DNA from 3 places in the Streptomyces sp. NPDC001068 genome. Region 2 is predicted to be linked to each of the others. Evidence: riboswitches for the same ligand, from Rfam matches in the RefSeq annotation. Region 2 holds a riboswitch; each other region holds the start of a gene.
The links. A riboswitch is a leader RNA that binds a small molecule or an ion and turns the genes downstream of it on or off. The one in region 2 is predicted to bind cyclic di-AMP.

Region 1 (9,685 bases), on a different contig from region 2:
CGGCCGGGCTGGAGGTGCCGCTGCCGCAGGGGCCGGGCATCGGATACGAACTGCTCGCGCTCGCCGCCCGCGCGGAGGCGGAGGGAACCGACCCGGAGGCGGCCCTGCGGGCGGCGGCCCGCGTGTACCGGGACGCGGTGAGGGCCGCGGAAGGGGTGGACGCCTAGACGGCGGCCCCGCGCCCAGGACGCGGACCCGTCGCCCCCTTGGGCGGACACCCTCGCGAACCCGTCGCCCTCGCGGCCCCGCGCCCAGGACGCGGACCCGTCGCCCTCGCGGGCGGGCACCCTCGCGAACCCGTCGCCCCCTCGCGGGCGGACACCCTCGCGGAGACGGACGGTGGCCCGGCCCGGCAACCCCCGGCGCGGAGACGGACGGCACCCTGGTCCGGTGACCCGGGCCGCCGGATACCGTCAGCGGGTGACCAACCAGCCCACCCCCGCCGACAGCACCGCCCCCGAACTCTTCACCTGGGAGTTCGCCGCCGACCCGTACCCCGCCTACGCCTGGCTGCGGGAGCACGCGCCCGTGCACCGCACCCGGCTCCCCAGCGGGGTCGAGGCCTGGCTGGTCACCCGCTACGCCGACGCGAGGCAGGCCCTCGCCGACCCCCGGTTGTCCAAGAACCCGGCGCATCACGACGAGCCCGCGCACGCGAAGGGGAAGACCGGGATCCCCGGTGAGCGCAAGGCCGAGCTGATGACCCACCTGCTGAACATCGACCCGCCGGACCACACCCGGCTGCGCCGGCTGGTCAGCAAGGCGTTCACGCCGCGCCGGGTGGCCGAGTTCGCGCCCCGGGTGCAGGAGCTGACCGACCGGCTGATCGACGGGTTCGCGGACCGGGGTGAGGCCGACCTCATCCACGAGTTCGCCTTCCCGCTGCCCATCTACGCCATCTGCGACCTGCTCGGCGTCCCGCGCGAGGACCAGGACGAATTCCGGAACTGGGCCGGGATGATGATCCGCCACGGGGGAGGACCACGGGGCGGGGTGGCGCGCTCCGTGAAGAAGATGCGCGGATACCTGGCCGAGCTGATCCACCGCAAGCGGGAGGCGCTGTCCGCCGAGCCGGTCCCCGGCGAGGACCTCATCTCGGGGCTCATCCGCGCGTCCGACCACGGTGAGCACCTCACCGAGAACGAGGCCGCGGCGATGGCCTTCATCCTGCTGTTCGCCGGATTCGAGACGACGGTCAACCTCATCGGGAACGGCACGTACGCCCTGCTGACCCACCCGGAACAGCGCCGCCGCCTGCAGGTCTCGCTGGCCGCCGGCGAGCGCGGCCTGCTGGAGACCGGTGTGGAGGAACTCCTGCGCTACGACGGGCCGGTGGAGCTGGCCACCTGGCGGTTCGCCACCGAGTCGCTCGACATCGGCGGGCAGCGGGTCGCCTCCGGCGACCCGGTCCTCGTCGTACTGGCCGCCGCGGACCGGGACCCGGAGCGGTTCGGCGAGCCGGACACGCTCGATCTGGCACGGCGGGACAATCCGCATCTCGGGTACGGCCACGGCATCCACTACTGCCTCGGCGCCCCGCTCGCCCGCCTGGAGGGCCAGAGCGCGCTGGGCACCCTCCTCACCCGTCTCCCCGACCTCCAACTGGCGGTTGGCGAGGGTGAGTTGCGCTGGCGTGGCGGGCTCATCATGCGCGGCCTGCGCACGCTTCCCGTGACGTTCACCCCCGGCGCGCGATGAGCCCGCCGGCGCGGCCGGCCCCTCCCACGGGGCAAAGATGACGAGCGTTCAACTATGTGATCTTCACGTGATCTGCGCGGCACTAACTTGTGACAAGTGATCGTCTGCCTATACGTTCACCCATCAGTGCGGCGCGCCGGCAGGACCCGTCGCGCCGGTCACCGCTGTCGCTCGAAAGGTCTCCGCATGCTCTCCGGGAACGGTCGTCACCGTCGCCCCCGTCAGGCTCCGGCTCTCCTCGTCGCGGCCGGCGTGACCGGCTCGGCCATCGCCATTCCGCTCCTCGGCGCGGCGAGCGCCAGCGCGGCCGACGGAAACACCTGGGACCGGGTGGCCGAATGCGAGAGCGGCGGCTCCTGGAGCATGGACGCGGGCACCGGCTACTACGGCGGCCTGCAGATGTCCCAGGAGGACTGGGACCACTACGGCGGCCAGGAGTACGCCGGCACGCCGGACCAGGCGAGCCGTTCGCAGCAGATCGCCGTCGCCGAGAAGATCCTCGCCGACCAGGGCACCAAGCCCTGGCGGACCTGTGCCCTGCTCGCCGGGCTGTCCTCGGACGACGCCTCGGTGAACGTCGACACGGGCCTCGACGGATCGGACGACGTGTCCGGCTCCTCCGATTCCTCCTCGGGACTGTCGAATTCGACCACTTCGTCCGGTTCGTTGGACTCCGGCTCCTCCGGCTCCTCCAGCACCTCGGACGACAGCTCGGGTGACACGGACTCCGGCTCCGCCACCCCGTCTCCGAGCGCGAGCGACGACTCCGGCAAGGACTCCGCCGCGGGTTCCACGAAGAAGGACAAGTCGGAATCCAAGGCGTCTGATACCGCAAAGGCCAGCGAGAGCCCCGTAGTGCCCGAATCCGACGACTCGGACAATTCGTGGCAGACGGGCAGCTCTTGGGATCTGGTCGACACCGGAGCCGTCACCGGCGGCGGCAAGCACCGCGGCACCTCGGCGGACGAAAACGTGACAAACGGTCAGAGTGCCGCCTCCGCCGGCCGGCATGCCTCGCCGGGTGCGGGCACGTACACCGTCCGGGACGGCGACACGCTCGCCTCCATCGCCGACTCCCTTGGCCTGGACGGCGGGTGGCGCGCGCTGTATGCCGCCAACAAGGCGGACATCGGTGCCGACGCGGATGACATCGCCCCCGGTCAGACCCTGAAACTCAGTGGCGAAACGGACTGATGGCGACAGGGGCGGACCCCTCAACTCGCCCTGCTTGGACGGTAAATGTCCGATTTGGGGAAAGTGTGGGATGAGTCTCAGAAGCCCTGATCATCTTTGAAATTCACCTGATCGCCTGTTTACGGTCGAGGCCGCTCGTCACCACGAGCCCCGGCCGCCGCAACGCCGAGTCCTGCCAGTGGCCACCCGGGAACAGTCGTCGCGTCAAGCGCCGTAGGCAGGAGCGGGGGACCCAAGGTAGGTGCCGGGACCGGTGGTTGAGACCGCCGTGTCCGGCTCGGGGTGAAGCCGCGCACCGTGAGGTGCGCGGCCGGGCAACTCATTCGGCCCGAACCCGACAGCTCACCTCGCAGGCGTCGGTGAGGGGATCCTCCATGCTGTTTTCCGGCAAGGGCAAGCACCGTCGTCCGTCCATGGCCACCCGTGCCGCCGCGCTCGCCGGCGTCACCGGTGTCGCCATCGCCGCTCCGCTGATGGCCTCGGGCACCGCCTCCGCCGCCACCGCCTCCGAGTGGGACGCCGTCGCCCAGTGCGAGTCCGGTGGCAACTGGGCCATCAACACCGGCAACGGCTACTTCGGCGGGCTGCAGTTCTCCGCCTCCACCTGGGCCGCGTACGGCGGCACGCAGTACGCCGCGCAGGCCAACCAGGCGAGCAAGGCGCAGCAGATCGAGATCGCCGAGAAGGTCCTCGCCGCGCAGGGCAAGGGTGCCTGGCCGGTCTGCGGCACGGGTCTGTCCGGCGCCTCCACCGGGGGCTCCGGCTCCAGCGGCTCGTCGAGCAGCGGCACCGCCACCCGCTCGAGCGACACCCGGACCGCCTCCCGCTCCGCCGAGCGTCCGGCCGCCAAGAAGACGGTCACCACCCCGACCGGCAAGAAGGTCAAGAAGGGCGACGGCGAGTACAAGGTCGTCAAGGGCGACTCGCTCAGCACGATCGCCGTGAAGCACAAGGTCAAGGGCGGCTGGCAGGCGCTGTTCAAGCTGAACAAGGACATCGTCGACGACGCCGACTTCATCTACCCGGGCCAGCAGCTGCACCTGAAGTAGAACCCGGCTGCACCGCAGCCCCCGCGCAACCGTGGCCCGTCCGGCGGGAGCCACGTGAGGACCACCCCCGTCCCCCCACGGAACCCCGCTCCGGTGCGTTTTCCCCCGTACGCACCGGAGCGGGGTTCCTCTTCGTGACCCGCTCTTCTTCCGTTCTTCATCGGACCCCCCTTTGTTCCGCACATGAACAATGAGTACCGTCTGTGTGTCCACGGGCCGGTCGGTCGGCCGGCTGACGGGCCCGGGGCGGATAGGCTCTAGTCGCAAGGCTGAGCAAGGGCCGACAAGGCCCGCGTGCGCCCGCACAACCAGCGTCACATCCCAAGAAGGAGATGCTCGTGCCGTCCATCGACGTCGTCGTAGCCCGGGAAATCCTGGACTCCCGAGGCAACCCCACGGTCGAGGTCGAGGTCGGCCTCGACGACGGCAGCACGGGTCGTGCCGCCGTTCCCTCCGGCGCCTCCACCGGCGCCTTCGAGGCCATCGAGCTCCGTGACGGCGACCCCAACCGCTACCTCGGCAAGGGCGTCGAGAAGGCCGTGCTCGCCGTGATCGAGCAGATCGGCCCGGAGCTCGTCGGCTACGACGCCACCGAGCAGCGCCTGATCGACCAGGCCATGTTCGACCTGGACGCCACCGACAACAAGGGCTCGCTCGGCGCCAACGCCATCCTCGGCGTCTCCCTCGCCGTCGCGCACGCCGCCTCCGAGGCCAGCGACCTGCCGCTGTTCCGCTACCTGGGCGGCCCCAACGCGCACCTGCTGCCCGTGCCGATGATGAACATCCTCAACGGCGGCTCGCACGCGGACTCCAACGTGGACATCCAGGAGTTCATGATCGCCCCGATCGGCGCGGAGTCCTTCTCCGAGGCGCTGCGCTGGGGCGCCGAGGTCTACCACACCCTGAAGAAGGTCCTGAAGAACAAGGGCCTGTCCACCGGTCTCGGCGACGAGGGCGGCTTCGCCCCGAACCTGGAGTCCAACCGCGCCGCGCTCGACCTCATCCTGGAGGCGATCAAGCAGGCCGGTTACGTCCCCGGTGAGCAGATCGCGCTCGCGCTCGACGTCGCCGCGTCCGAGTTCTACAAGGACGGCAAGTACGAGTTCGAGGGCAAGTCCCGCTCGGCCGCCGAGATGACCGAGTACTACGAGGAACTCGTCGCCTCCTACCCGCTGGTCTCCATCGAGGACCCGCTGTTCGAGGACGACTGGGCCGGCTGGAAGGTCCTCACCGACAAGCTCGGTGACAAGGTCCAGATCGTCGGCGACGACCTGTTCGTCACCAACCCGGAGCGCCTGGCCCGCGGCATCGAGGACGGCGCCGCCAACGCCCTGCTGGTGAAGGTGAACCAGATCGGTTCGCTCACCGAGACCCTGGACGCCGTCGAGCTGGCTCAGCGCAACGGCTTCAAGTGCATGATGTCCCACCGCTCCGGCGAGACCGAGGACGTCACCATCGCCGACCTCGCCGTCGCCACCAACTGCGGCCAGATCAAGACCGGCGCCCCGGCCCGCTCCGAGCGCGTCGCCAAGTACAACCAGCTGCTGCGCATCGAGGAGATCCTCGACGACGCCGCGGTGTACGCCGGCCGCAGCGCCTTCCCGCGCTTCAAGGGCTGACCCGCGCGGGGCCACCGATCCGTCAGGGGTCGCTGACCCGTTAAGGGTCAAGGCTGCGCCAGTCGTACGTACGTCCCCGTACCGGTCCCGTACCGTGTGCGGGGACGTACGCGCGTGTGAACGGGAGGCGGGGACATGGCCGTGAGGGACCGGGACCGGTTCTCCACCGCGACCAGGCTGAAGCTGCTCGGCGAGCAGACGGCGGCCCGGGTCTACCGCTCCCAGACCAAACGGCAGGCCCGCCGCTCCCGGCTCACCGGCCGTGCCGCGCTGCTCGCGATCGTGCTGTGCACGATGATCGTCGCGCTCGCCTACCCGATGCGGCAGTACGTCTCCCAGCGCGCCGAGATCTCCGACCTGCAACGTCAGCAGCAGCGGGCCCGGCAGCGGGTCGAGCAGCTGCGGGACGTCAAGGCGCGGTGGCAGGACGACGCGTACGCCGAGCAGCAGATCCGGCTGCGGCTGCACTACGTGATGCCGGGGGAGACGGGCTACATCGTCATCGACCCCAATGCCGCCAAGCAGGCACACGCCTACCTCGGGGCGGCCGACCGGCCCTGGTACGCGAACGTCTGGGACGGCGTCGACAAGTCCGACGCGTCCGACCAGTGAACCGACAGAAAGCCACGCAGAACACAGTCATGCAAACGCCTCCGCCCTCCACTCCGCGCACCGAGCCGACCGACGCCGACGTCGAGGCCTTCAAGCAGCAGCTCGGGCGGCCACCGCGCGGGCTGCGGGCGATCGCGCACCGCTGCCTGTGCGGGCAGCCGGACGTCGTGGAGACCGCGCCGCGGCTGCCGGACGGCACGCCGTTCCCGACGCTGTACTACCTCACGTGCCCGAAGGCGGCCTCCGCCATCGGCACCCTGGAGGCCAACGGCGTGATGAAGGAGATGACGGCCCGGCTGGAGAGCGATCCGGAGCTGGCGGCGGCGTACCGGGCCGCGCACGAGGACTACATCCGGCGCCGGGACGAGATCGAGGAGCTGACGGGCTTCCCGAGCGCCGGCGGGATGCCGGACCGGGTGAAGTGCCTGCACGTGCTGGTGGCCCACTCGCTGGCCGCGGGACCAGGTGTGAACCCGCTGGGCGACGAGGCGATCGCCATGCTGCCCGAGTGGTGGGCCAAGGGGGCGTGCGTGGTGCCCTCCGCCGACGGCTGACCGTCGCCGCCCGGTCCGCCACAAGGTCACCTACAGAGTGAGGAAACACCAGCCATGACCCGCGTCGCCGCGATCGATTGCGGTACCAACTCCATCCGGCTGCTCGTCGCCGACGCCGACCCGGAGACGGGTGAACTCGTCGACCTGGACCGGCGGATGGTGATCGTACGGCTCGGGCAGGGGGTCGACCGGACCGGACGGCTCGCGCCGGAGGCGCTGGAGCGGACCTTCGCCGCCTGCCGGGAGTACGCGGCGGTCATCAAGGAGTACGGCGCCGAGCGGCTGCGGTTCGTGGCCACCTCCGCCTCCCGGGACGCCGAGAACCGGGACGACTTCGTCCGCGGTGTGCTGGACATCCTCGGCGTCGAGCCGGAGGTCATCAGCGGCGACCAGGAGGCCGAGTTCTCCTTCACGGGTGCCACGCGGGAGCTGGCGGGGCAAAACCAAGGGGGCGCGGAGCGCCCTTCGATCGAGGGTGGTGGGCGACGGGTGGGCGACCTCGACAGGCCGTTCCTCGTCGTGGACATCGGCGGCGGCTCCACCGAGTTCGTCGTCGGGGACGGGCAGGTGCGGGCCGCGCGGTCCGTGGACGTCGGCTGTGTGCGGATGACCGAGCGGCACCTGGTGCACGAGGGGCGGGTCGCCGACCCGCCCTCCGAGGCGGAGATCGCCGCCATGCGGGCGGACATCGAGCACGCCCTGGACCTCGCGGAGCAGACCGTGCCGCTGGGCGAGGCGCGCACCCTGGTCGGTCTGGCCGGCTCCGTCACCACCCTCTCCGCGATCCACCAGGACCTGCCGGAGTACGACTCCGCCGCGATCCACCACTCCCGTATCCCCTACGCCCGGGTCCGGGAGATCACCGAGCGGCTGCTGGGGTCCACCCACGCCGAGCGCGCCGCGATCCCCTCCATGCACCCCGGGCGGGTCGACGTCATCGGCGCCGGGGCCCTCGTACTGCTGTCGATCATGGAGCGGGTGGGCGCCGCGGAGGTCGTGGTGAGCGAACACGACATCCTGGACGGCATCGCCTGGTCCGTCGCCTGATCCTCCGGGCCCCGTTCCGGGCCCGCCGCAGGCCGTCCCACCACCCCTTTCGGGCTCCTCGGATGAGCGCGGGAGGTGGCCGGGTGAGCGGCCGGACGGCCCGTGACACGCCGTGCCACGACACCCCGGCGGAAACCTTCGTGAAGTTCTTCACAAGGAATTCGGTGCAGGTGGGGGGTCCAGGGGTGCCCGTTGGCCCGTTCGGGGGCTCAACGGCCCCGGGCGCGTGCTCAGGAGAGCGTTTCGGGGGTGTTTCCGGAGGTCCTCATGTGGGTGACATCCGGTGCCTGCGCGATGTCTCCGGAAGGCCGGAGCGGCAGCTCACACGGCATTGACAACGGGTCGTATCGGAAGTGGGTTCCCACCGTCGACCATGACCTGGGTCACGTGAGCGGCGGAGTGTAGCACGACCCCTGTAGGACCTTGTGAAGGGGCGCACGAGCGCCCCCCCTGAGGCGGGTGGATACTCGATCCCATGAGCACCACGGAGCGTCCCAGGATCCTCGTAGTAGGCGGTGGGTACGTAGGCCTGTACGCAGCTCGGCGCATCCTCAAGAAGATGCGCTACGGCGAGGCGACCGTCACGGTCGTCGACCCCCGGTCGTACATGACCTACCAGCCCTTCCTCCCCGAAGCCGCCGCCGGCAGCATCTCCCCTCGGCATGTCGTCGTCCCGTTGCGACGCGTGCTGCCGAAGGCGGAGGTCCTCACCGGCCGGGTCACCACCATCGACCAGGACCGCAAGGTCGCCACGATCGCCCCCCTCGTGGGCGAGGCGTACGAGCTGCCCTTCGACTACCTGGTCATCGCACTCGGCGCGGTCTCCCGCACCTTCCCGATCCCCGGCCTCGCCGAACAGGGCATCGGCATGAAGGGCATCGAGGAGTCCATCGGTCTGCGCAACCACGTCCTGGAGCAGCTGGACAAGGCCGACTCCACGACCGACGAGGAGATCCGCCGCAAGGCGCTCACCTTCGTCTTCATCGGCGGCGGCTTCGCGGGCGCGGAGACCATCGGCGAGGTCGAGGACATGGCGCGCGACGCGGCGAAGTACTACAAGAACGTGTCCCGTGAGGACATGCGCTTCGTCCTGGTCGACGCCGCCGACAAGATCCTCCCCGAGGTCGGCCCCAAGCTCGGCCTGTACGGCAAGGAGCACCTGGAGAGCCGCGGTGTGGAGATCTACCTCTCCACCTCGATGGACTCCTGCGTGGACGGCCACGTCGTGCTGAAGAACGGCCTGGAGGTCGACTCCAACACGATCGTGTGGACCGCCGGCGTCAAGCCGAACCCGGCGCTCTCCCGCTTCGGTCTGCCGCTCGGCCCGCGCGGCCACGTGGACACCGCCCCCACCCTCCAGGTGCAGGGCACCGACTACATCTGGGCCGCGGGCGACAACGCCCAGGTGCCGGACGTCGCCGCCCGCAAGGCCGGTGTCGAGAACGCCTGGTGCCCGCCGAACGCGCAGCACGCGCTCCGTCAGGCCAAGGTCCTCGGCGACAACGTGGTCTCCGGCATGCGGGGCTTCCCGCAGAAGGAGTACAGCCACGCCAACAAGGGCGCGGTCGCCGGTCTGGGTCTGCACAAGGGCGTCGCGATGATCGTCCTGGGCAAGACGAAGATCAAGGTCAAGGGCCGTCTGGCCTGGTACATGCACCGTGGCTACCACGGTATGGCGATGCCGACCTGGAACCGCAAGATCCGCATCTTCGCGGACTGGACGCTCGGCATGTTCCTCAAGCGCGAGGTCGTGTCCCTGGGTGCCATGGAGAACCCCCGCGAGGAGTTCTACGAGGCCGCCAAGCCGGCCCCGGTCGCCGCCCCGAAGACCGAGGAGAAGGCCAAGGCCTCCTAGCCCGAGCCTGCCCGACGGTCCGCCGAGAACCATCCGAAGGACCTCCCGCCATCCGTG
Region 2 (9,685 bases):
CGGTCGGCGGCGACGCCCCAGTGTTCGAGATGGGCACCGACCCCGAGCGGCACCGCGAAGAGGGTGTCCGTGCCGGCCAGCGCCTTGATGGTGGGCAGGTCGAGGTGGTCGTAGTGGTCGTGCGAGATGACCACTACGTCGACCGGGCCGAGCGCGTTCAGCGGCACCGGGGCCGGGTGCAGCCGCCTGGGCCCGGCGAACGGGAAGGGGGAGCACCGCTCGCCCCAGACGGGGTCGAACAGGACACGGTGTCCGTCGATCTCCACGAGCACGCTGGAGTGCCCCATCCAGGTCACCCGCAGCCCGCTCGCGGCGGGCCGGGCGAGGTCGGCGACGGTGGTGGCGTGCACCGGCACGGTGCCCCGGGGGGCGCGGCGGACGCGCTGCTCCTTCTCGAAGTAGATCTTCGCGAACTCGAGCATCGAGCCCGAGGGGCGGGTGCGGGCGGTACCGCCCGGGTTCTGGAAGACACCGTCCTTGAAGTGCGGGGAGCCCTGGATGCGGGCCATGCGCTCACCGCTGGGGTCCACGCCGAAGGCAGCGGGCCGCGGCATGCGGAGCCCGGAGCTCAGGGAACGCAAACGGGTCACGGTACCTCCAGTGGTGTCGCCGAGGTTCTCCATTATGGTCGGCGCCTCGGGTGGTCGGCGTTGACACCCTGCCACCCAGCTCCAGATACTGACTCACTGTTCAGTAGCACCTTCCTTCACGAACCTCTCGGGAGCCACCATGGCCACTCCGCTGATGTCTCTCGTCTGGACCGACCACGTCACCGGCCGGCAGGGCTTCCTGGTCGTCGACCGGCTGGTTCGGGGCGTGGCGAGCGGCGGTCTGCGGATGCGGCCGGGCTGCACCCTGGAGGAGGTCACCGGGCTGGCGCGCGGCATGACGATGAAGGAGGCCCTGCACTACAACCCCGAGGGCCGCTACGTCCCCCTGGGCGGCGCCAAGGGCGGCGTCGACTGCGATCCGCAGGACCCGGAGGCGTACCCGCTGCTGGTCCGCTACCTGCGTGCCATGCGGCCGTACGTCGAGAGCATGTGGACCACCGGCGAGGACCTCGGGCTGACCCAGGACCTGGTGGACCGGGCGGCCGCCGAGGCCGGTCTGGTCTCCTCGATCCAGGCCGTGTACCCGTTGCTGGACGACGAGGCGGCGGCCCGGCGGCGACTGGCGGACGCCTTCGCCATCGAGGTGGACGGGATCGGCCTGGACGAGCTGGTCGGCGGCTGCGGGGTCGCCGAGTCTGCGCTGGCGGCCCTGGACCGGGCCGGGGTGCCGCATTCGGAGACGCGGGTCGCGGTACAGGGGCTCGGCACGATGGGCGGGGCCACGGCACGTTTCCTCGCCCGCGCGGGGCTGACGGTGGTGGCCGTCGCCGACGTCAAGGGCACGATCGCCAATCCGGCGGGCCTGGACGTCGAGACGCTGCTGCGCGCGCGGGACGCGTACGGCACGGTCGACCGCGCGGTACTGCGCCCCGGTGATCTCGAACTGCCGGGTGACGCCTGGTTGGCCACCGACGCGGAGGTGCTGGTTCCGGCGGCGGTGTCGTACGTCGTCGACGCGGCCAACGAGCACCTGGTCACCGCCCGCTGGCTCGTGGAGGCGGCGAACATGCCCGTACTGCCCGGGGCGGAACAGCGGCTGGCGGCGCGCGGGGTGACCGTGCTGCCGGACGTGGTGGTGAACTCCGGCACGAACGCGTGGTGGTGGTGGACCCTGTTCGGCGACATCGGCCCGGACGCGGACGAGGCGTTCGCCCACATCCGCCGCTCGATGCGGGACCTGGTGGAGCTGATGCTGGACCGCGCGGAGTCCGACGGCACGTCCCCGCGCGCCGCGGCCCACGCCCTGGTGGCCGACCGGCTGCCGGTGATCGCGGAGCGGTTCGGCTGGTACCGCTGAGGGGCCGGACCGGCGGGCGCCGCGCTCAGGGCCGGGCGTCGCGGGTGAGGACGACGGCGTAGCGGCACTCCGCGTCGGTGGTGTTGGCGAAGACCCGTTCCGCCGGCGGGCCGAGTTCGACGGTGTCGCCGGCGTCGAGTTCGTGGACCGTTTCGCCGTCGTGGAAGGTCAGGCGGCCGTCGAGGACCCAGACGAGCTGCCGTACGAAGGCGAAGGCGGCGGCCGGGTAGGGCACCCGGGCTCCGGCGGGCAGGCGGATCTCGGCGATCTCCGCCGGGAAGCGCGGTCCGGTGATCTGCCGCCGCCGGTAGCCGGTGCCGGGATCGCACCACTCGGCCGCGTCGGGACCGCGCCGCACGCCCGCCGCGCCGGCCGCGGGTCCGGCCATGGCGTCCGGTCCGCCTTCGGCGAGAGCCAGCAGGGAGGCGACGCCGATCTGGAACGCGGCGGACAGCTTGCCGAGGACGACGGCGGTGGGGCTGCTCTCGCCGCGTTCGATCCGGCTGATCATCGCGGGCGAGACACCGGAGGCGTCCGCGAGCTGGGCCAGGGTCCAGCGGCGGCGTTCCCGCTCGGTGCGGACCCGGGCCGCGATCCGGGCCGCCAGGGAGTCCGCCGACGGATCTACTATGTTGGACATGGATCCAATATACGAGAACGGCGCGGCGGTCGTGATCCGTCCGGCCCGGCCCGGTGACGCGGAGGCCGTCCGCGCCATCCGCAACGACGCGATCGAGCACTCGACGGCGCTGTGGACCTCGACCCCGCAGACTCCCGCCGAGGGCGCGGCCTGGCTCGCCTCCCATCTGACGCGTGGTTCGGCCCTGGTGGCCGAAGTGGCGGGCGAGGTGGCCGGATTCGCGGTGTACGGCCCGTGGCGCGAGCTGGACGGCTACCGGCACACGGTGGAGGACTCCGTCTACGTCCGCGCGGAGCGGCACGGCCTCGGCGTCGGCTCCGCGCTGCTGGGGGCACTGATCACAGCGGCGCGCGAGGCCGGGCACCACGTGATGATCGCCGGCATCGAGGCGGAGAACACCGCCTCGGTCCGCCTGCACGGGCGGTTCGGCTTCGAGCACGCCGGCACGGTCCGGGAGGTGGGCGTCAAGTTCGGCCGCCGGCTGGACCTCACGCTCATGCGGCTGCCGCTGGAACGGGACGGCGACACGCGCGGGGGCGGGACCGCATAGGGTGACCGCGTGGCGAGAGTGCGGTTGAGCGTGGCCCAGCGGCGTGAGGAACTGCTGCGGGCGGCCATCGAGCAGATCGAGGCGCGGGGTGTGGCGGCGGTACGGATCGCCGATGTCGCCTCGGCGCTGGGCGTGAGCAACGCGCTGGTGCTCTACCACTTCTCGACCAAGGAGAAGCTGGTCGCCGCGGCCTTCGCCTACGCAGCCGAGGACGACCTGGCGCATCTGCGCAAGCTGCTGGACCGCCGTACGTCGGCGTCGCGCCGGCTGCGGTCGGCGGTGCGCTGGTACGCGCCGACCGGGCAGGCCAAGGGCTGGCGGCTGTGGATCGAGGGCTGGGCGGTGGCACTGCGCGAACCCGCTTTGCGGGAGGTCACCAAGGAGCTGGACCAGCAGTGGAAGGCGGCGATCGCCGAGGTCATCGCCGAAGGGGTGGCCGCCGGCGAGTTCCGCTGCCCCGACCCGGCGGCCGCGGCGCTGCGGCTGACCGCCCTGCTCGACGGGCTCGCGGTGCAGCTCACGTCCTACCCGGGCGCCCTCTCGCGCTCCCGGGCCCAGGAGTGGGTCGACGAGGCGCTCGCGCGCGAACTGGGTACGCACGAGGGGCCCTAGGCCGCCGGGGAGCGGCCCGCGAACGGGCCGCTCCCTTCCGCTCGTACCGCCTCAGGCCACGGAGGCGATGCGCATCTTGATGTCGTCCGGGGAGAGCGTCCCCTTGGCCGTCGCGTGGTCGCCCGACGACTCGCCGCGCAGTCGGCGCCCGATCCACGGCACCAGGTACTCACGGGCCCAGTGCACGTCGTCCCGGCGGATGTCCAGGGTGCCGCGGGGCGGCAGCGGCGGCCACGGCTGGTCCGGATCGGCCGGGACCTCGACGCCGAGCACCTGGCCGGCCCGCAGCGCCACGCGCGTGTGCCCCTCGGGAGACAGGTGCAGCCGGTCGCCGTCCCAGGCCCGCCGGTCCTGGACGGTCTTCAGGGACCACAGGTCCAGGACCGGGCAGCCGTAGCGGTCGGCGACGGCTCGGACGTGGCCGTTGTAGGTGGCTATCTTGCCGCGCAGGTGCTTGAGGACGGGTACGCCACGGGTGTCGAACCCGGTGGTCACCAGAACCGTTCCGACGGCCTCGGTCAGCCGTGCCACGGCCCGCTCGAACCGCTCGGCCACCTCGTCGGGGTCGGTACCCGGGCGGATGATGTCGTTGCCGCCGGCGCAGAAGGAGACCAGGTCCGGGGCGAGTTCCAGGGCCTGGGGCACCTGGTCCGCCACGATCTGGTCGAGCAGTTTCCCGCGCACCGCGAGGTTGGTGTACTCGAAGTCGCCCTCGGGCCGCCGGTCCGACAGCAGGACCGCGAACCGGTCCGCCCAGCCGACGAACGCCCCGTCGGGGCCGGGGTCGCCGACGCCCTCGGTGAAGCTGTCCCCCACCGCCACGTACGACCCGATCACTGATGCATTGTCACTCTTCGAATCGTCTGCCACGTCGGGCCATGATTCACCTTGGGCTGTGACCTACGCGACCGTAATAAGGGGTTGACGAGCGGTGAGATAAGACACGGCTAAATACTTCACCAAGGTCGGAATAAGGCTCTGGGCAGCGATGTTGACGTGACGATCACCGAAGGCCGGACCCCTGGATCGGGGTCCGGCCTTGGCGGTGCGTGCCTGATCGGCGGGGGGCGTCTCAGCCGACGGGCACGCCCTTGCCACGGAGGTAGCCGACCGGGTCGATGTCCGAGCCGTAGCTCGGAGTGGTGCGGATCTCGAAGTGCAGGTGCGGGCCCGTGACGTTGCCGGTGGCCCCGGAGTGACCGATCTGCTGGCCCGCGGTCACGGTCTGGCCGACCGAGACGGAGAGCGCGGAGAGGTGCCCGTACTGCGCGTAGTAGCCGTCGGCGAGCCTGACGACGACCTGGTTGCCGTAGGCGCCGCCCCAGCCCGCCGTGACGACCGTGCCCGTGCCGACCGCCTTGACCGGGGTGCCGGTCGGGACGACGAAGTCGACGCCGGTGTGGTAGCCGCTGGACCACATGCTGCCGGCCACGTGGTAGCCGGTGCCGAGGACGCCACCGGTCACCGGGAGGCCGAATCCGGAGACGGTCGTCGTGGAGGTGCCGGCCGTCGTCGACGCCCCGGAGGAGGCCGCGCCGGAGGACGCCTCGTTCGACGACTGCGGGGCGGAGGGCGCGGAGTGGGCGGTGCGGCCGGAGGAGTGGGACCACGTCCGGGACCGGGAGTCGGAACCCGGGGTGTGCGTCGCCGCGTGCCGGCCGCCCAGCGTGAGCTTGAGGCCGGGGTGGATCAGCGAGGGGTCGTCGCCGACCGCCTGCCGGTTGTCGTCGTAGAGCCGGTGCCAGCCGCCGTCGACCTGGTGCTCACGGGCGATCTCCGAGAGGCAGTCGCCGGAGACGACCGTGTAGACGCGGTGGGTGGAATTCCCGGTGCCGGAGTCCTGCACGGCGGACTTGTGGGCCGGAGCCTTGCGCGCGGCCGACTTCGCGACGGCCGGGAGCGACTGGGTGGTCTTCTCGGAGACGGACTGCGTGGTGGCCGCGTGGGCGCCGGTGGCACCCATGAGCGGCAGAGCCAGCGCCGCACCACCGGTTCCGGCGACAGCCATCGAGCGGGTGAATCGCTGGGACTTGGGGCGGCGGTGCTTACCCTTCGCGGGCATGACGCATTCCTCTCCGGCGCCTGCGAGGTGAGCTGTCGGGTTCGGGCTGGAGCTGCCCGGCCACGCGGGAGGACGTGACTACACCCCTAGCCGTCCCGGGAACCGGAACAGGCGGTCATACCTGGTGGGTCCCCCGCTCCTGCCGTGCACGGGTGAGTGTGTGTGGGGACTCCGGGCGGCGGCAGGATTCGGCGTTCCGTCCGGATGTGGGGCGAACGTAAGCGAGCGGGACGCGCCGGGACAAGGGACGGTTTCCGGCGGCCGGAGTTTCACTTGATCCGATACGGGAATTAGCGGTCACCCTCCGTGAATTCCACCCGTCCGCCCTTTTCCGATTCCCTTGAAAAATATCGGCATTACGTGAACATGACGTGCGACGGACGGTCACGAATATGACCCTCCTCACGCACGTCACGCCACGTCCGCTTATTCCAGGTTCAGTTGTGATAATGAAGCTAATTCGGGCATACCGCTCAGATGCGACGAAGTCGTATGACCGTCGCGTCCAGGTCGCCCCGCAGCTCCGTGCGCAGCCCGTGGTGCAGCAGAACGGCACCACGATACTTTTCACCCGATTCAAGGCATTCGTACGACGCCGTCGGATCAAGCCCCCGCAGCCGCAGCGCCGGCATCGGCTCGCCGTAGCTCTGGGCCTGGAGCCAGGCGAGGACCACGGTCTCGTCGCCGAGCGTGTACTGCACCGCGCTGAGCCCGCCGGTGGGCGGCCGCAGCCGGAACTGGTCGCCGCGCTGCACCAGGGGACGGATCTCCTTGTAGAGCTCCACCCAGCGGCCCGCCTCGGCCAGTTCCTCCTCGGTCCACCGCGAGAGGTCGCCGCCGACACCGAGAGCCCCGGCCATGGAGCTGACGAAGCGGAAACGCAGGCTGCTGACCCGGCCGTTGAGCTGGTGGTTGGGGCTGTCGGTGACCCAGGCGGACATCACCCGGGCCGGGTGGACCTGGCTGAAGCCGTGCTGGATGGCGAGCCGGTCCAGCGGGTCGGTGTTGTCCGACGTCCAGACCTCGTCGGTACGGCTCATGATCCCGAGGTCGATCCGCCCGCCCCCGCCCGAGCAGGACTCGACGGCCACGTCCGGGTGGGCCGCCCGGATCCGGTCGAGCAGGGCGTACAGCCCGCGGACGTGGTCCACCCACAAACGCTGCGGATAGGGCTCGCCGGGCCAGCCCGCGTCGGTGAAGCAGCGGTTGAAGTCCCACTTGACGTAGTCGATCGGGGCGCTGGACAGCAGGGTGTCGAGCTGCTCCCAGAGGTACTCCCGGACGTCCTCGCGGGCGAGGTTGAGGACGAGCTGATTGCGCAGCTCGGTGCGCCTGCGCCCCTGCTGGTACTGCACCCAGTCGGGGTGCGCGCGGTACAGGTCGCTGTCCGGGTTGACCATCTCGGGCTCGACCCAGATGCCGAACTGCATGCCGAGGGCGTGCACGTGGTCCGCGAGGGGTTTGAGGCCCTGGGGGAAGCGGTCCGGGTTGGGCGTCCAGTCGCCGAGGCCGGCGCGGTCGCTGGTGCGGGCCCCGAACCAGCCGTCGTCGACCACGAACAGCTCGACGCCCATCGCGGCCGCCCGGCGGGCGAGGGTGGCCTGCTGCTCCTCGGAGATGTCGAAGGTGGTGGCCTCCCAGGAGTTGAACAGCACCGGCCGGTCCCGCTCGGCGTCCGGGATGACGTACGCCCGCTGGTAGGCGTGCCAGGCGCGGCTGGCCCCGCCGAAGCCGCCGTCCGTCCACAGGCCCGCGAAGACCGGGCTGGTGTACGACTCGCCCTCGGCCAGCATCAGCAGGCCCGAGTCGTCGTAGCCGGCGCCGCCGGTGATCTGCACGCGCGCGTCGGGGAGTTGGGCGACGGCGATGCGCCAGGAGCCGGACCAGCCCAGCGCGCAGCCCCAGACCTCGCCGCGCTCCTCGGTGGCGTCGGTGTCCAGGGCGACCCAGGGCAGGTGCTGGTGGCCGGTGTGGCCGCGGCGGCTGCCGATCACCTTCTCGCCGTAGGTGAGGGGGGCGCGGGCGAGGCGGGACTCGGCGGCCCAGCGGCCGTGCAGCTGGGAGAGGCGCCAGCCCTCGCGGTCGGGGAGCGTCCAGGCGGCCGGGTCGGCGCGCAGCAGCTCCAGGGGTATGTCCGCCTGGTTGTCGACGGTCACCCAGCGCTCGACGACGTCACCGCGCATCCGGTAGTGCAGGGTGATGAGGATCTCCGCGTCCCGGAAGCGCAGCCGCAGCTCCTGGTCGGAGGCGTCGCCCTCCGTCTCGTACGACTCGAAGGTCCACTCGGTGCCGCGGCGCTCCTCGGTGCGCACGGACAGCGCGGGGCGGACGAAGCGGGGGCCGCCCTCGACGGGGTACTCCTCGCGGCCGTCCAGCGGGGACTCGAACGGCCAGTAGCCGGGCAGCGCCCGGGTGCCGAGCTCCTCGGCGTCGGCGAGCCCGATCCTCGGGCCCCAGTGGAGGTGGAGCAGCTCGTCGTCCTCCGTGAGGTACAGCGCGTAGCTGCTGCCCGGGCCCGACAGGAGCCAGGTACGACCGTTTTCGGCGATGTCCACCACGAGAAACCTCACACAGGTGCCAACAGATCCGCTCAAGCACCAACATCATCGAGGTCGCGGGCCTCGGAGGCAACGCCTGTGGACAACTCATTGCCCGTGGAAACCGATGTCGTATGGTCGATCCAGTGCCCGTCGACGAGCAGCGCCGGCGGGGCCGCCGGGAGGAGCCCCCCGTGACGCAGCAGGTCCCGTCGACCGAGCCCGAGCTGGCCGGTGTCCGCAACTTCCGCGACGTGGGCGGGCTGCCGACCGTGGACGGGCGCCGGGTCCGGCACGGTGTGCTGTTCCGCAGCGGGCATCTCGCGCACGCGACGGAGCAGGACGCGGAGTTCCTGGCCTCCCTCGGCCTGCACACGGTCTTCGACTTCCGCAACGCGGCCGACCGGAAGCTGGAGGGCCCGGACGTCGAGCTGCCCGGCGTGCGGAACCTGAACCTGCCGCTGACCGACCCGGCGCACGGCGCCGAGTTCTGGACGATGGTCCGCGAGGGCGACACCGAGCAGCTGCACGGGCTCCTGGGCGACGGCAAGGCCGCGGCCCGGATGGTCGCCTCGTACCGGCAGATCGTCAGGGACCGCACCGACGAGCACTCACGTGTGCTGCACGACCTGGCGGAGGACAGTGTCCCGGCGCTGATGCACTGCGCGGCCGGCAAGGACCGCGCGGGCGTCTCCATAGCCGTGACGCTCCTCGCGCTGGGCGTGGAGCGGGACGCGATCCTCGCCGACTACCTGGAGTCCAACGCCAAGCACCGCCGCTACCAGGTCCGGCGCAGCGGCGGCGGGGACGCGTACAGCGCCGAGGTGATGGAGCTGCTGAGCCCGCTCTTCGACGCCCGCGCGGAGTATCTGGCCGCCGCCTTCGAGAGCATCGAGGAGACGTGGGGTGACGTCGACACCTACCTGGAGCAGGGCCTGAAGCTCGCCCCCGAGACCCGCGAGCGGCTGCGGGAGCGGCTCCTGGACTGAGGCCGGGCGGTGACGCGGGCGCTCAGCCCTTGCCGCCCACGGCGAACAGCAGGTAGAGGAACGCGGCGAAGACGTGCCCGACGGCGATGTAGATGATCAGCCGGACCCACAGGGCCCGGGGGAACTTCTCCTCGATGTTGCTCACAGCGGCTCTCCAGTGATCGGGCCCAGGCACAGCGCGGCCGTGGGACTCTGCAGCAGGGTGTGGACGAACAGCAGCTCGACCCCGTCGTGGTCCTCGGCGGCGAGGCGGTGCGGGGTCAGCGAGTCGAAGTGGGCGCTGTCGCCGGGCGCGAGGACGTGGGTCGTGTCACCGAGGCGCAGCCGCAGCCGCCCCTGCAGGACGTACAGCCACTCCTCGCCGGGGTGCACGCGCACGATGTCGCC
Region 3 (9,685 bases), on a different contig from region 2:
CGCCCTCGATCTCCGGGGCGGTCGCCCCGGAGACCACGGCCTCGAACATGGCCTGGCAGTGCGGCGAGGGGGTGTGATGGACGATCAGCAGGGTGGGCACACGGGCACCCTGCCGTGCCCGGCCCGCCGAGGGCAAGCGGCGGGGGTGCCGGTCACGGCCGGACGGGCGGGGCCCGGCCCTCCGGTCACGGCCGCGCGGGCGGAGCTCGGCCGCACGAGCGGTTCACAGCCGCACGGGCGTGCTCCGGCCGTCCGGTCACGGCCGCATGAGCGGGTCACAACCCCACGGGCGTGCTCCGGCCGTCCGGTCACGGCCGCGCGGGCGGAGCCCGGCCGTACGGGCGGGTCACCACCGCACGGGCGGGGTCCGGTCGTCAGGGGAGGCGGTGCCGATGAGCGGCTCGCCCGGGGAAAGGGCGCTCAGCCCTGTCGTGGCCCTCGATTACAGTGATCCGCCGGACGCCGAAGGGGAGGCATCGGGTGGGGACCCTGGGGAGAACGGCCGTACCGCTCGCACTGGCGGCGGGGCTGCTGGCGGGGTGTGGAGCGTCGGTACGCGCGAGTGACGTGACGGAGTCGGGGCGGGCGTCCTCGGGCGCGGCGCGGAGCGGGGGGACGGTCGGCGCCGCCGGTTCCGGCTGCACGCTGCCGGTCACCTTCGACACCGCCCGCGGCTGGCGGGCGGAGGCCGTCGAGGGCCCGGCCGGGGCCGCCTCCGACGCCCCGGGCGGCGACCTGGCGGAGAGCCTGCTGCGCCAGGGCCCGGTGACCCTGGTCTGCGAGATAGACGCCAAGCCCGCCGGGGCCATCGGGTTCCTGCGGGTGTCGACCGGAAAGCCGGGCCGCGCGGACGCCGGCGCGGTGCTCAGGGCCTTCGTGGCCGCTCAGGCCCACACCGGCGGCGCGCGGTACCGGACCTTCACGTCCGGGGGCCTCGCCGGGGTGCGGGTCGACTACGTCTCCACGAGCGGGCTGTCGGCGGAGAGCAAGCGGGAGTCCGCGCTGGCCGTGGTCACGCCGGACGGGCCCGTCGTCCTGCACCTGGGCGGCCTCGACAGCGAGGAGCACGACGAGATGCTCCCCGCGTTCGAACTCGCCCGGCGGACGCTGCGCACCGCCTGACCCGGGAACGGCGGGTCGGGCGGGCTCGCGTCTCCGCCGGGCCGGGCCCGGCGGAGACGCGACGCGTGCGTCAGGACGACCGCCACCTGGTGCGCCACAGCAGCACGAACCCGGCGGCCAGCAGCAGTCCGCCGAAGACGGCCGGCCACAGGTGGGCGCCCGTCTCGGCGAGATCGCCCTGGACGGCCTGCGGCTCCGTCTGGGGCACGGTGGACGGGGACTCCTGGCCCGCCGGAGCGGCGCCGGCCGCCGTCGCCGTGTCGGCCGGGGCCACGGTCTCGGGCCGGTCGGTCGGCCGGCTGATGACGCCGCCTCCGGTGCCCGAGGACTTCTTGGGCGAAGCGCTCGCGTAGACGTGCGGCAGACCGGTGCCGCCGGAGTCGGTCTTCGTGGCGGACGGCTCCGCCGGGGGCTCGGAGGGCTCGGCGCCCCCGGTCTCGGCTGGCGGTTCGGCCGGGGCCGCCGTGTCGCTCGGTTCGGTGACCGGGCTCGCGGTGTCCGACGGCGGGTCCTGCGGGCTCGCCGACTCGGACGGGTCGGGCTCGGCGCTCTGCGACGGCGGCTGCTCGCCGGCCCCGGCCCCGCAGGTGCGGCCGGAGTTGATGCAGTCGACCATCTTCCGCATCAGGTCCTCGTCGAAGACGTTGATGAAGTCGCCGTGGTCGGTCACCGGCTTGTGGAGCTGCTCGGGGAACGAGTCCACCGCGAACAGCGGGACCGTACGGCCGCCGTCCTGAAGGCTCGGCGCGTCCACGGCGTAGACGATGCGCTGCACCAGCTGCGGGATGGCCTGGAAGCCGTTCGGGCAGCTGCCGTCGGCGGCCTCGAACGCCACGTGGGTGCGGTGGTTGGCGCTGTCGATGTTCCGGCCGTCCCAGCAGCTCTGGAACCTGAACGTGCGCACCACGTCACTGCCCTTGGGGCACAGCGGGTACTTGTCCTTGAGCTGCCGGTCCTCGAAACCGGTGCAGCTCCAGGAGGCGTTGGCGTTGGCCGGGCCGTTGACGAAGGACTTGGCGTCACCGGTGATGATGCGCAGCAGCCGCGGCATCTCGGTGACCTTCGAGGTCGGGTTCCCCTCGAAAGTGAGGGTGACCTCCTTCGCCGTCACGATCTGCCCGGCGTTGCCCTCGGTACCGCCGCCCGGCTTGTCGGCGTCCCGCTCCTGCTTGCCGTTCTGCAGCCGCAGCACCGGCCAGTAGTACGTCGACCTGTCGCCCCGGTCCGCACAGCTGGTGTCGGCCTTCGCGAGGTCGTCGTCGCTGGCGAACGCGTTGTTGGACTGGTTGCCGATGTAGTCGTGGAAGTGGTGGGCGCCGTTGGAGACGCCGGGCGCCACGATCACGTTGTCCGAGTTGAACAGGCCGTTGGCGTTGACCCCGCAGCTGGAGGAGAAGGTGCCGGTGGAGCCGCCGGACCGCTCGGCCGGGTTCGCGACGTTGGGCTGCACACCGGTGATGTCGGCGTAGTCGGCGGCGACCGGGCCGTTGCCGCCCTGCCCTCCGACGCCCGTGCCGGCACTCGCGCTCGCGCTCGCACTCGCGCCCTGGCCCGGTGTCTCACCGCCCTGCGGCGAGGCGGACTGGCCGCCGCCCTGGTCCGAGGAGTGCAGCGTGCACGCCGCGAGGTCGTCGAGGCCCTGGGGCCGGTCCCCCTCGCGGTCGATGGCGTCGGCGATGCGCTGGAGGGACTCGGAGCGCTTCTCCTTCAGCGGCTCCAGGATCGTCCGGTCGGCGGCACCGGGGTCCTGCTGGATCGCCGCCGCCGAGTCCTTGAGCTGCTGGTAGGCGGCCACGATCTGCTGGTCCAGTTGCGCGAGTTCACCGTCGACGTCGGCACGGGCCGCGTCGGGCACGTCGGTCAGACGGCTTCCGACGTCGGGGCAGTAGACGGTGGGCGCGGACAGCACCTGAGCGTTGGCGGTCGCTCCGGACTGGTCCGAACCCCCTTCGGTGGCCGAGGCGTAGACGTTCACCGCGACCAGTGTTCCGCCACCGAGCATCAGGGCGACCGCTGCGAAGGTCGCGCGTTGTGCGCCGGTCGGGCGTCTGCGCCTGTTGGGTCTCAAGGTCGTTCCCCTGCGTGTCGTGGTCGGCCGGGCATGGAAATCCCCCCGCCTGATACGCGGCGCGGCGCCTCCGTGTTCAACCACCCCACGAATTCACGGTGTTCTCATAGGAAGCAGCCCGTGGGACCGCCCGCGGCAGCGCCCCCCGCCGTCGAGCACTACGACGAACATCACAATTACGTATCGGACATTAGCCACTCCAACCTTCACACGAGTGACACAAGTTGGCTAAGTTGACGGGCAGGCCGTTCGGCTCCCCCCGGCGAATCCCGCCGGGCCGCGCGGCCTCCGCCCAATCCGGTGCCCAACGGGGCCTCCCGGAGCCGGGGACCCAACGGAACCACTGGGGTGAATCGGCCGACCGCCTTCTCAGGCAGGGGCCGTAGGGCATGCCTTCCGGATCGACCCGCCCGAACCCGACAGCTAACCCGGTCGGCGGAGTACGGAAGGAGCACGACCCCCATGGCGCCCGAGAGCCGTGACGAGGTTCGACAGCGGATCGACAACCTCTACGACCAGGCCGAGAACGCCACCGGGAACTACAACGCCACGCGCGCGATGAACGGGGGCTCGCGGTCCCGCGGTGTCCCGCTGTTCAAGCGGCCCCGGCGTGACGACCCGGGCCTCGAGAGCATCGCGCGGGAGTGGTTCGACACGGCACGCTCACGGCTCGGGCCGAGCGTCCCCGCTGCGCTGCCGGCCGACCGGCAGCCCGCCCGCCCCGGACCACGCCGGCCCGTCAGCCCGATGGCGGCCGACCTGCTCGGCCAGGTGGAGGGCTCCGGCCCGTCCCGGCCTGAGCTGACCGCGGGACCCTCCGCGAACAGTGACATCGAGGTCGTCCGCGAGCCGGCGGCGCGCCCCGGGCGGGAACTGACGGCCGGGTCCCCCGCGGCCCTGCCGCCCGGCTCGTCCGACGCGCCCAGGGCACTGCCCGCCGCCGCGCCGCGGCGCGCCACGCCCGGCACGTCCAAGACCAGGAGCCAGCTGAAGATCGCCAAGGCGCGGGAGCTGCTGTCGCAGCGCACCGGACAGCGGGCGGTCGCGGCGCTCGAACCGGCCGCGCCCGCCCAGGCCCCGCAGGCGGCACCGGTCGCCCAGGCCCTCTGGACCACGCCCGAGGCCCGGGTCCCGGCGCGGCGGCCGGCTCCCGCCGGGGCGCCGGGACGATACGGCGACACCGGAGCGTCGCCGGAGACGGCCGTGACGGACACCGGGGGCATCCCGATCGTGTCCCCGACGGACACCGGCACCTTCCGGATCATCACCCCGGGCAGCGCACCGTCCCGGCTTCCGGCGGCCCCGCCCGGTTTCCGGGTCATGACGCCGGGCGGCACCGGCGACGTGCCGGCCGCGCCCGCCATGGACACCGCTCCGCCCCCCACCGCGACCCTCGGCGACACCGGTTCCTTCCGGGTCATGACGCCGGGCGCCACCGGCACGTTCCCGATGCCGGACGACACGGGTGCCTTCCCGGCCGCGACCCCGGCGAACACGGAGGCCTTCCCGGCCGGGGTCCCCGCGGACACGGCTGCATTCCAAGCCACGGCCTCCGCGGACATGGGCCCCTTCCAGACCATGGCCCCGGCCGACATGGGTGCCTTCCAGACCATGGCCCCCACCGACATGGGCGCCTTCCAGACCATGGCCCCCACCGACATGGGCGCCTTCCAGACCATGGCCCCCACCGACATGGGCGCCTTCCAGGTCTCCGCGCCCCTCCCGGGCCTGATGGACAACGGCGCGTTCCCGGTCATGGCGCCGGACGCGGCGGCCGCCCATCTCGGGGCGCCGGCGTTCACCGCGGAGGCGCCGTACACCGCCGGCGGCTACGGCATGGCGGCCGGGACCATGGCGGCCCCGGCCGCTCAGGTCCCCGCCGGGCCGGCCGCGTACATGGCGGCTCCCGCCATGCCGTCGGGCGCCATGCCGTCGGCCGCCATGCCGTCGGCCGGTTTCGGCACCGAGGCCTTCCCCGCGGCTCCCGCGGTCGACCTGGGCGCCTACGCGGCCGGAACGCAGCCCACAGCCGCCGGTTACGCCGCCGCCGCGCCCATGCCCGCGGCGGTGACGGACCCGCCGTGGGCGATGCTGGCGACTCCCGCCGCGGTGCCCGAGCCCCCCGTTGCGATGGCCACGGCCGCCGCGATGGCACAGGCCCCGTTCCCCACCGCGGCCGTGCCCACCGTGCCCCCGGCCGTGGCCGCTCCCTTCCCCACCGCGTCGGTCGCGACCGCTCCCCCGGTGGCCGCCCCGTTCCCCACGGCGGCCGTCCCCACCGCTCCCCCGGTGTTCACCGCGCCCGTCCCGACGGTGCCGCTCGTGGCCGCCGCGCCGGTCCCGGCCATGCCCGAGGCGGCCCCCGCGACCGCCTTCGCGCCCGGCGCCGTCACCGACACGGGTTCGCTCCTCGTGCCCGGTGCGGCGGCCGAGCCCGGCAAGGCCATGAAGGCGCTGGAGTTCGCCCGGGCGCAGATCGGGCGGCCCTGCGTCTGGGGTGCGACCGGTCCGGAGTCGTACGACTGCTCCAGCCTCGCCCAGGCGGCCTGGCGCGCCGCGGGGGTGTCGCTGCCGCGCGGCGCGGCCGACCAGGCCTTCGCCGGCACCCCGATGACGCTGGCCGCCATCGAACCGGGTGACCTGGTCCTCTTCTTCGACAACGACAGTCACGTCGGCGTCTACGCGGGCAACGGCATGATGGTTCACGCGCCCAGCCCGGGGGCGTCCATACGCGAGGAGTCGATCTACAACGCCGGTGAGTCGGCCATCCACCGGGTGGTCCGCCCGGCCTGACTCCGGTCGCCGGGGCCAAATCCCGGGTCCGGGTCCCGGGGTCGGCCGCCCGGGTCGGCCGCCGGGGTCAGGCCCTCCGTCGCCGCGAGCGCCAGCTCTCGTGGTGGTCCAGGAGGGTCTGCTCGACGGGCCGGTAGGTGAGGCCCAGTTCGCGGACGCCCCGGCTGTTGTCGACGCGGAAGCGGATGCCGAGGTGCTTGCGTATGTAGTCCTGGGTGAGGCCGAAGGACGGCCCGAGGATCCGTACCGGCCAGTGCGGGAGCGCGGTGCGCGGCAGCCGCGGGTCCCAGGGGTGGCGGGTACGGATGATCCGGGACATCTCGAGGAAGGACGTCATCGTCTCGTTGGCCACGATGTACCGGCCGCCCGCCGCCGGGTGCTCCGCCGCCGCGATGTGCGCGTCGGCCACGTCGCGGACGTCCGCGGTGGTGAAGCTGAAGTCCGGGGCGCCGTAGCAGAAGTACCCCCTGAACAGCTCGTCCAGCAGGAACAGGCTGCCGGACCGGGACGCTGGGGTGATCGAGGGGCCCAGCACCAGGCCGGGGTTGACGGTGACCAGACGCCAGCGGTCCTGGGCCGCCGCGGCGTCCCGGGCGGCGCGCTCCGCGGCCGTCTTGGCGTAGTGGTAGGGGTTGCCGGCCGCCGTGCTGGTGGTGTTGAAGTACTCCTCCGTGAGGATCCCTCCGGCCATCTCGCGGACGTCGCGGTAGTCGCCGAAGATCGTGCCCACGGTGGAGGTGAGGACCACCGTCGCCACGTCCGGGACGCGGTCGACACTCGCGAGCACGTTGCGGGTGCCGAGCACCGCCGGGTCCACCACGTCCCGCCGGCCGTCCTTGATCCGCTCGGGCATCAGGAACGGCGAGGCGACGTGGAAGACGGTCGCGCAGCCGCGGAACGCCTCGTCGAAGGACCCGTCCTTCAGCAGGTCGGCCTCGAACAGGGCGAGCCGGCCGGGGAAGGCCTCCTGGAGCTCCCACAGGGGCCGTACCCTGGCGGCGTCGGAGGCGTCGCGGACGGTCGCGTGGACCCGTCGGTCCCGCTCCAGCAGCCTGCGCACCAGGTGGCTGCCGACGAATCCGGTGCCGCCGGTCACCGCGACGGCCGTCTCCCCGCGTGCGTCCACGAACCCACCCCTCGCCCTGGCCGCGCCTCGGTGCGCCGCAGGGGACAGGCTGGTGCATGCCCGGGGTGGCCGCCAAGACCGGGACCGGGGTTGTACCGTCTGCCGGGCATAAGCCGGGCCCGGGAGGGGTCATAAGGTCGACTTATGGGGTCATAGACGGGACCCGCGTACTAACTTAGGACTGCCTTAGTTTAGGCTTCCCGTTCGAGATCGATTGTCTTCACTCGATCGATTGTCACCGCTCGAAGGGAACCTGATCATGCCGCGCCCCCTGCGGGTAGCCATCGTCGGAGCCGGCCCGGCCGGGATCTACGCCGCCGACGCCCTGCTCAAGTCCGAGGTGGCCGCCGAGCCCGGCGTGTCCATCGACCTCTTCGAGCGGATGCCCGCCCCGTTCGGCCTGATCCGTTACGGCGTCGCCCCCGACCACCCGCGCATCAAGGGCATCATCACGGCCCTGCACCAGGTGCTCGACAAGCCGCAGATCCGGCTCTTCGGCAATGTGGACTACCCGTCCGACATCAGCCTCGACGACCTGCGCTCCTTCTACGACGCGGTGATCTTCTCGACCGGCGCGACGGCCGACCGCGAGCTGCGGATACCCGGCATCGAGCTGGACGGCTCCTACGGCGCCGCCGACTTCGTCTCCTGGTACGACGGCCACCCGGACGTCCCGCGCACCTGGCCCCTGGAGGCGGAGAAGGTCGCCGTCCTCGGTGTCGGCAACGTGGCCCTGGACGTGGCCCGCGTCCTCGCCAAGACCGCCGACGAGCTGCTCCCCACCGAGATCCCCCCGAACGTGCACGAGGGTCTGAAGGCCAACAAGGCGCTCGAGGTGCACGTCTTCGGCCGCCGCGGACCGGCGCAGGCCAAGTTCTCCCCGATGGAACTGCGGGAGCTCGACCACTCACCCAACATCGAGGTCATCGTCGACCCCGAGGACATCGACTACGACGCGGGCTCGATCGAGACCCGGCGCGGCAACAAGCAGGCCGACATGGTCGCCAAGACCCTGGAGAACTGGGCGATCCGCGACGTCGGCGACCGCCCGCACAAGCTCTTCCTGCACTTCTTCGAGTCCCCCACGGAGATCCTCGGCGAGGACGGCAAGGTCACCGGGCTGCGCACCGAGCGCACCGCCCTGGACGGCACCGGCAACGTCAAGGGCACCGGCGAGTTCAAGGACTGGGATCTCGGCGCGGTCTACCGCGCGGTCGGCTACCTCTCCGACAAGCTGCCCAAGCTGCCCTGGGACATCGACTCGGGCACCGTCCCGGACGAGGGCGGCCGGGTCATCGAGGAGAGCGGCGGCCACCTCACGTCGACGTACGTGACCGGCTGGATCCGGCGCGGCCCGGTCGGCCTGATCGGCCACACCAAGGGCGACGCGAACGAGACCGTCTCCAACCTCCTGGACGACTTCGCGAACGACCGGCTGCACACCCCCGAGTCACCCGCTCCGGAGGCCGTGGACGCCTTCCTCACCGAGCGGAACGTCCGCTTCACCACCTGGGAGGGCTGGTACCGGCTGGACGCCGCCGAGAAGGCGCTGGGCGAGCCGCAGGGCCGCGAGCGCGTGAAGCTGGTCGAGCGCGAGGACATGCTCCGGGAGAGCGGCGCGTGACCGGGCGCTGAGCCGTACCCGGCTCGACGGGGGCCGCCGGATCACCGGCGGCCCTCTCGCACATACGGCCGGTGAACGGGACCCGCCCCGTTGCGGATGGACGAGCGGGCCCCGTTCGCGCACCATTGTCCGGAATCCGCCCGGCCCGCGACACGGATGAACCGGCGTCGCACGACGCACCCGGCGCACACCCCGGGTGCGGGACGCGTGCCCCGTGCGCGGTCGGCCCCCACCCTGTGGAACGCGCGCCCGAGCAGTGATACTGGAACGCACGTCCCGCCCCCGTCAGCAGATTGGCCCATGTCGAACTCCGCCACCGACCGCGCCGTCCTTCCGCCGACCGTCTGGGCCGCCCGAGGCCGCCACACGGGCCCGGACTCCGAGCAGGTGATCCGCCGGATCCTGCGCCGCCGCAGGGAGACCGGCGCCGTCGACGACTTCGCCGAACCCGCGGACTCCCCCGCGCCCGCCGAGCCAGCCGACCCCGGTGTTCCGGTGGCCGGCCCGCGGGTCTTCGAGGCCCGCTGGCGCGTGGCCGACGGTGCGGTGACGGTGCGCGCCCGGCTGACCCTCACGGCCCGGCAGGCCGGCCGGGAGTGGCAGCTCGTCGCCGAGGCCGAGCGGCCCTGGGACGACGCGTGGCCCTCCCCGGCGACGGTGTTCTGGCCCGACGGCGACGAGGCCGGGGACGGTGGCGAGGCCGGCTGGGACTACCACCCGGCCGTCGCGGGCCTGCGGCTGCGCACCGTGAACCCGCTGCCCGCCGACGACAAGGACATGCGGCGGGTGCTCCGGGAGGCCGCGAAGGACGCCTGGTGCGTCAACCTCGTGGTGCACGAGGCGATGACGCCCGACACGCTCGGCCGGCAGCCGCTGGTCCGGCAGTTGCCGCCCGGCCTCGCCCACCGGGTGGTCGAACACCGGGCCGCGCCCCAGCAGTTCCGTGCCGTCA

Region 1: it holds a riboswitch for cyclic di-AMP, as region 2 does, so the genes downstream of both, ACFY3I_RS37625 (transglycosylase family protein) here and ACFY3I_RS01240 (peptidoglycan DD-metalloendopeptidase family protein) in region 2, are expected to answer to the same signal.
Region 3: it holds a riboswitch for cyclic di-AMP, as region 2 does, so the genes downstream of both, ACFY3I_RS08250 (NlpC/P60 family protein) here and ACFY3I_RS01240 (peptidoglycan DD-metalloendopeptidase family protein) in region 2, are expected to answer to the same signal.

What each region holds. Positions count from the first base shown of each region.
Region 1 covers NZ_JBIAYD010000017.1:37,359-47,043, forward strand. Annotated here, with positions in the region: gene ACFY3I_RS37610 (nucleoside triphosphate pyrophosphohydrolase) at 1-167, shown strand, start outside; gene ACFY3I_RS37615 (cytochrome P450) at 421-1,698, shown strand; gene ACFY3I_RS37620 (transglycosylase family protein) at 1,885-2,892, shown strand; cyclic di-AMP (ydaO/yuaA leader) riboswitch at 3,092-3,263, shown strand; gene ACFY3I_RS37625 (transglycosylase family protein) at 3,267-3,941, shown strand; gene eno (phosphopyruvate hydratase) at 4,274-5,560, shown strand; gene ACFY3I_RS37635 (septum formation initiator family protein) at 5,696-6,172, shown strand; gene ACFY3I_RS37640 (DUF501 domain-containing protein) at 6,202-6,726, shown strand; gene ACFY3I_RS37645 (exopolyphosphatase) at 6,781-7,773, shown strand; gene ACFY3I_RS37650 (NAD(P)/FAD-dependent oxidoreductase) at 8,249-9,628, shown strand.
Region 2 covers NZ_JBIAYD010000001.1:265,372-275,056, forward strand. Annotated here, with positions in the region: gene ACFY3I_RS01210 (MBL fold metallo-hydrolase) at 1-623, opposite strand, end outside; gene ACFY3I_RS01215 (Glu/Leu/Phe/Val dehydrogenase dimerization domain-containing protein) at 730-1,908, shown strand; gene ACFY3I_RS01220 (helix-turn-helix domain-containing protein) at 1,934-2,548, opposite strand; gene ACFY3I_RS01225 (GNAT family N-acetyltransferase) at 2,547-3,098, shown strand; gene ACFY3I_RS01230 (TetR/AcrR family transcriptional regulator) at 3,108-3,710, shown strand; gene ACFY3I_RS01235 (SGNH/GDSL hydrolase family protein) at 3,762-4,547, opposite strand; gene ACFY3I_RS01240 (peptidoglycan DD-metalloendopeptidase family protein) at 4,783-5,772, opposite strand; cyclic di-AMP (ydaO/yuaA leader) riboswitch at 5,777-5,937, opposite strand; gene ACFY3I_RS01245 (alpha-galactosidase) at 6,246-8,330, opposite strand; gene ACFY3I_RS01250 (tyrosine-protein phosphatase) at 8,504-9,298, shown strand; gene ACFY3I_RS01255 (DUF6126 family protein) at 9,321-9,443, opposite strand; gene ACFY3I_RS01260 (XRE family transcriptional regulator) at 9,440-9,685, opposite strand, start outside.
Region 3 covers NZ_JBIAYD010000002.1:700,776-710,460, forward strand. Annotated here, with positions in the region: gene ACFY3I_RS08235 (flavodoxin family protein) at 1-100, opposite strand, end outside; gene ACFY3I_RS08240 (lipoprotein) at 481-1,122, shown strand; gene ACFY3I_RS08245 (DUF1996 domain-containing protein) at 1,193-3,124, opposite strand; cyclic di-AMP (ydaO/yuaA leader) riboswitch at 3,470-3,644, shown strand; gene ACFY3I_RS08250 (NlpC/P60 family protein) at 3,653-5,983, shown strand; gene ACFY3I_RS08255 (NAD-dependent epimerase/dehydratase family protein) at 6,051-7,109, opposite strand; gene ACFY3I_RS08260 (FAD-dependent oxidoreductase) at 7,369-8,733, shown strand; gene ACFY3I_RS08265 (hypothetical protein) at 9,034-9,685, shown strand, end outside.